2 linked regions of the Pleomorphomonas sp. PLEO genome follow. Each later gene encodes a partner of the first gene's protein in a complex. Links are inferred from orthologs where the notes say so. Each region holds a gene or a part of one and is shown in the gene's direction. Other genes may lie near its edges.

Region 1 (2,791 bases):
CTATGGCAAAGACATCACCGACGAGGAAGTGAAAACGATCCTTGCCGCCGAGGTGGAGAAGGTGCTCGCCCCGGTCGCCGTGCCCTTCACGCTGAAGACGGATAAGGCGCCCCATGTAGTGCTCGTGGTCGGCGTCAATGGTTCCGGCAAAACCACCACGATCGGCAAGCTCGCCTCGAAGTTCGTTGCCGAGGACAAAAAAGTCATGATGGCCGCCGGTGACACCTTTCGCGCCGCCGCCATCGATCAGCTGAAAGTATGGGCCGAACGGGCGAATGTGCCGATCGTTGCCCGCGAAGTCGGCGCTGATTCGGCCGGTCTCGCCTTCGACGCACTGACTCGGGCGAAAGCCGAAGGCATCGACATCCTGATGATCGACACCGCCGGTCGCTTGCAGAACAAGGCGGAGCTGATGGCCGAACTTGAGAAGGTCGTCCGCGTTCTCCGCAAGATCGATCCCACGGCACCACACGACGTATTGCTGGTCCTCGATGCCACCACCGGCCAGAATGCCGTTTCCCAAGTGGAAGCCTTCGGTCGCACCGCCGGCGTCACCGGCTTGGTCATGACCAAGCTCGACGGTACGGCGCGCGGCGGTATTCTCGTTGCCATCGCCGAGAAATTCGGCCTGCCAGTGCACTTCATCGGAGTTGGCGAGGGCATCGACGATCTCGAGCCCTTCGCCGCCCGCGATTTCGCCCGCGCCATTGCCGGGCTCGGTGACTGACCGTATCCCTGAACCGACGTTTGTTCCTCGGACAGCCCCGGATTGCCGGCCGCCCACGAAATCGCTATGTGTGCAGCCTGGAATACGTCGAAGCCGCGACTGGCGCCTATCGCCCACCCCGAGGCAAGCATGTCCCTCGCCGACCTGGCCAATCCTACCCGTTTTCTGGCGTTTGCCGGCCGCCTGATTCCCTGGCTGGCCGGACTGACTGTTGTTCTGTTCGTCGGAGGCCTTGCGCTGGTAGCTCGCTCACCAGCCGACTACCTCCAGGGTGAAACGGTCAGGATCATGTACATTCACGTGCCGGCCGCCTGGCTCTCCATGCTGACCTATTCGATCATGGCCGTCTCGGCGCTCGGCACACTGGTCTGGCGGCACCCGCTCTCCGACGTCGCCGCTCGCGCCGCCGCGCCGATCGGCGCCACGTTTACGGCCCTCGCGCTGGTCACCGGTTCGCTGTGGGGCCGGCCGATGTGGGGCACCTATTGGGAGTGGGACGCGCGCCTGACCTCCGTGCTGGTGCTGTTCATCATGTATCTCGGTCTCATCGCCCTCTGGCGCACGATTGAGGATCCAACCCGAGGCGCCCGCGCCGCTGCGATCCTGATCCTCGTCGGCTCGGTCAACCTGCCGATCATCAAGTTCTCTGTCGACTGGTGGAACACGCTGCACCAACCCGCTTCGGTGTTCCGCATCGGCGGCCCGACCATCGATGCCACCATGCTGGTGCCACTCGCGGCCATGGCGCTGGCCTTTACGTGTCTTCTCGTCACCCTGCATCTGGCCGCCATGCGCAACGAGATCCTGCGTCGGCGCATCCGTGCCCTCGGCCTGACAGCCGCCGGAGCTATCAGATGATCGCTCTCCTCGGTCCCTACGCCGGTTTCATTCTCCTGAGCTATGGGGCGGCGGCGCTCGCCGCTTTGGGCCTGACGGTTTGGATCATCCTCGATCACTGGCGGCTCAAAAGCACGCTCGCCGCGCTCGAGGCGCGTGGCCTGACCCGACGCTCGGCGCGCGCCGCCGCCCGCCTGGCACCCGAGACGCCCCTGGAGACGCAGGCGTGAGCAAGCCATCACGCCGCATCGGATTTCTCGCGCTCGTCCCGCTCGCCTTGTTTCTGGCGCTTGCCGTCTTGTTCTATTCAAGGCTTGGCGCTGGCGATCCGTCGGAAGTCCCATCAGCGCTGATCGGCAAGCCAGTACCCGATTTCCGCCTTGAAGGCGTTGCCGGTCTGACGCGGAATGGTGTGCCGGTTTCCGGTCTCTCAAACGACGATCTCGCCAAAGGCGTTTTCGTCGTCAATGTCTTCGCCAGTTGGTGCGCGCCCTGCCGAGCTGAACATCCGCTCCTGACCGACCTTACAAAAGACCAGCGGATCCGCCTTTACGGCCTCAACTACAAGGATGCCGACGATCAGGCACTGCGTTTCCTCAACGGTCTGGGCAATCCCTACACTGCCATCGGCGCCGACCGAAACGGCCGCGTCGGTATCGACTGGGGTGTCTACGGCGTACCGGAAACCTTCGTGGTGGCGAATGGCCGCATCGCCGCCAAGCTGGTCGGGCCGCTCACGCGGGAGCGGATTTCGACCGAATTGATGCCGGCGATCGAAAAGGCGCTCGCCACTCAGGCAGCGCCGTAATCTCGATAGCCGAAGATGGCGCTACCGACGCGTACATGCGTCGCGCCTTGGCCGATCGCCGTTTCGTAATCCGACGACATGCCCATCGAGCGGAAAGCAACACCGGCGCGCCGCGCCAGTTCGTCCAGCAGCGCGAAATGCGGTGCCGGCGGATCGCCGACCGGCGGAATGCACATCAGCCCGGCAATGGTGAGGCCGTGCACCTCGCGGCAACGTTTCACGAAATCTACCGTTTCACGCGGTGCGACGCCGGCCTTCTGCGGCTCCTCCCCGGTATTGACCTGAACGAGCAGCTTGGGAAAACGGCTTTGCGCCTGCATTTCCTTGGCAAGCGCGGCGGCGATCTTCTCGCGATCGACACTGTGGATGACATCGAATAGGGCAACCGCCTCGTGTGCCTTGTTCGACTGCAGCGGTCC
Region 2 (3,018 bases), 220 kb from region 1 along the record:
CATGGCGCGAATGTCGGCCTCGGTCACCGAGCGGCCGTCCTCAAAGCGCAGCAGGTTTTCAAGGATAACCTTCAGCGACACCGGCAGGCGGGAGACGCCGGCAAGGCCATTCTCCTCCGCCACCTTCAGGTCGTAGTAGACATAGGTCTTAGAGCCGACCTGAAGTTCTCTCTTGGACTTGAAGCTGTCGAGCGACGGCATGCGCGGGCCCCTTTCGTGCCGGGGGCGCCTTGCCAGCGGGCGACGGCGGTGCCGGCATCCGATCGGGCAGGACCTCGCCACCGGCGAGCAGTTTGACGTTTACGTAATGGTCAGATTACGACCGGAGACTTCCTTGCGCCTTATAGAGAATAAGGTGGCCGCTCACCAGACCTTGCGTACGAAATTCTACCATATGGAGCTCATTCCATGGTTGGCCTCTCCAAGGCCAAGCCGGGAGCGAAAGCAGCTTACGCCCCCAGCCGCGATGCTCTATTGGGAAAAGACGCCGTCCGCGCCGGAGAGAGCCTTGAGCCAGCCCTATCAGCCCTTTCGTCTCGTTGTTGAGGCACTCGGCGTCGACCGTGGCGGCCGGCGGGTGATCGAGGGCGTTGATTTCCAGATTATCGGAGGCGAGGCCATCCTGGTCACCGGTCCCAACGGTGTCGGCAAGTCGACTCTACTCCGGGCGCTCGCCGGGCTCGGCCGGCCGGCGGAGGGATCCGTGCGCTTTCTGGCTGACGGCGTCGCCGATCCTGACGAGGTTGGCCGTCACATTCATTATCTCGGCCACCGCGACGCCGTGAAACCGGCCCTGACGGTCGGCGAGAACCTCGCCTTTTGGCGGGATTTCCTGGGGAGCGACGGCGGCGCGCCGGTGGATGTGGCTCTCGATAGCGTAGGGCTCGTCGATCTTGCCGCCCTGCCGGCGGCTTATCTATCGGCTGGACAGCGGCGGCGCCTTGCCATCGCCCGCCTCATCGCCGTGCGCCGGCCGCTGTGGCTGCTCGATGAGCCGACCGCCGCCCTTGATGCCGCCTCGGAGGCGAGTCTGGTCAATCTCATGGCCGCTCATCTGCATGCTGGCGGCGCTATCATCGCAGCGACCCACCTCACCATTGGTCTTGCCGGCGCCCGCTCGCTTCGTCTTGTCGTTGGGGAGATGGTCTGATGCCGCCGCTGGCCGCTCTCTATGTCCGCGAATTGCGCCTTGCCGTCCGCATTGGCGGCGGCGCCATGATGGGCGTGCTGTTCTACCTGATCGTGGTGACGACCTTTCCTTTCGCCATCGGGCCGGATCTCAACCTGCTGTCGCGTCTCGGACCGGCCATCCTGTGGATCGGCGCGCTACTCGCGACGTTGCTTGGTCTCGACCGGCTGTTCGAGGCCGATCGCGACGACGGTGCGCTCGACCTGATGGTGGCGTCCGGCCGGTCGCTGGAACTGCTGGTGATTGTCAAGGTCGCGGCTCACTGGACCGCGACGGGCTTGCCCCTTGTCATCGCGGCTCCCTTTCTGTCGCTGCTTTTGGCCATGCCTGTCGATGTGACGCTCGCCACCGTGGCGACGCTCCTGGTCGGTACGCCGGCACTGACCCTGCTCGGAGCCATTGGTGCCGGTCTGACAGTGTCGCTGCGACGCGGTGGCCTGTTGTTGCCGATCCTGGTGCTGCCGTTCGCCGTGCCGATACTGATCTTCGGCGTCGCCGCCTCGACCGCCGTCGCCTATGATCCGGCGGCTTTCCGTACGCCCTTCCTGCTCATCGTCGCCGTAACGCTGACGGCGGCGGCGATCTCACCGATCGCCACCGCCGCCGCGCTTAGAAACGGGCTCGACTAGAGCAATTCCAGCAAAAGTGGACACCGGTTTTGCGTCCGGAATTGCGTCTTAACAAGGAGATAGAGGCTACCCGGCGAACCTGAGTTCGTCGGATAGGCTCTAGCACAGACGCGTCAGGCCGCCCGGATGGTGGCGAGGAAGAGCTGGAGTTCGCTCTGCAGACGCTCGGCCTGAGCCGAGAGGGCGTCCGAGGCGTGCAACACTTCCTGCGCGGCAACGGCCGATTCGTTTGCCGCATCGCCGACCTTGACGATATTGTAAGCCACGGTGCTGGTACCCTCCGCTGCCTTCTGCACGGAGTCAGCGATTTCTTGCGTCGCGGTTCCCTGGTCGCGGACCGAGCCGGCCACCGTGTTGGACACTTTCGAGATATGGCCGATGGTCTCGGTGATGCGCATGATGGCGTCGCTGGAATCGGCCGTCGATGCCTGGATCGAGGCCACCTGGGCGCCGATCTCGCTCGTGGCCTTGGCGGTCTGGTCGGCGAGCTGCTTGACCTCGGCGGCGACGACGGCGAAGCCCTTGCCGGCCTCGCCCGCCCGTGCCGCCTCAATGGTGGCATTCAGTGCCAGAAGATTGGTCTGGCCGGCAATGGTGTTGATGAGATCGACCACCGCGCCAATTTTCCGCGCCGCTTCCGACAGCTCGCGCACCTTGGCCGCCGTATCGGAGGCGTCCTGCACGGCTTTCGAGGCCACTTCGGTTGATTCATTCACCTGTCGGCCGATCTCGGCGATCGAAGATGCCAGTTCCTCGGCGGCGGCGGCTACGGTGCCGACGCCGGCAGAGGCCGCTTCGGAGGCCGTGGTTACGGTGGATGCCTTCTGTGTCAGGTCGGCGGAGGACTGGGAGAGGGTCTGGGCCGAGCCGTTGAGCTGGCCAGCGGCGGCGGCCAGCGAGGAGGCAATGCCGCCGACGGTCTGCTCGAACATGTCGGCAAGCTGTTGGACTTCGCTGCGCCTCGACTCGGCCTGCGCCGCCGCATCGGCTTCGCGGGTGGCACGGGCGTCGGCCGCCTGGACAAGGCTCGTTTTGAACACTTCGAGCGCCTCGGCCATGGTGCCGACCTCGTCCTTGCGGCCAAGACCGGGCACCACCGTCCGCAGATCGCCGTCAGAGACCTTTCCCATGGCGTGAGAGATGGCCACGACTGGCCGTGAGATCGAGCGGCCGATCACGAAGGCCAGCGCCACGGCGCCG

Evidence for each region. Proteins that work in one complex are often made in the same cells at the same time.
Region 2: the proteins of AB6N07_RS02660 (region 1) and ccmB are in contact, whole or in part, in a solved structure (PDB 8CE8), measured with the Escherichia coli proteins. The link is inferred for Pleomorphomonas sp. PLEO from one-to-one orthologs.

Annotation. Positions count from the first base shown.
Region 1 is NZ_CP166625.1:617,985-620,775, reverse strand. Bases 1-2,720 are described here. They hold AB6N07_RS02660 (heme ABC transporter permease), read left to right. Parts: upstream 1-856; coding sequence 857-1,585; downstream 1,586-2,720. Other genes in these bases: AB6N07_RS02645 (YggS family pyridoxal phosphate-dependent enzyme), read right to left, coding at 2,357-2,720; AB6N07_RS02650 (DsbE family thiol:disulfide interchange protein), read left to right, coding at 1,791-2,372; ccmD (heme exporter protein CcmD), read left to right, coding at 1,582-1,794; ftsY (signal recognition particle-docking protein FtsY), read left to right, coding at 1-727. Outside these bases: more of AB6N07_RS02645, read right to left, coding at 2,721-2,791. UniProt on the Escherichia coli protein: Required for the export of heme to the periplasm for the biogenesis of c-type cytochromes.
Region 2 is NZ_CP166625.1:833,716-836,733, forward strand. What follows is about bases 42-2,988. They hold ccmB (heme exporter protein CcmB), read left to right. Parts: upstream 42-1,158; coding sequence 1,159-1,818; downstream 1,819-2,988. Other genes in these bases: acnA (aconitate hydratase AcnA), read right to left, coding at 42-201; ccmA (heme ABC exporter ATP-binding protein CcmA), read left to right, coding at 509-1,150; AB6N07_RS03625 (methyl-accepting chemotaxis protein), read right to left, coding at 1,932-2,988. Outside these bases: more of acnA, read right to left, coding at 1-41; more of AB6N07_RS03625, read right to left, coding at 2,989-3,018. UniProt on the Escherichia coli protein: Required for the export of heme to the periplasm for the biogenesis of c-type cytochromes.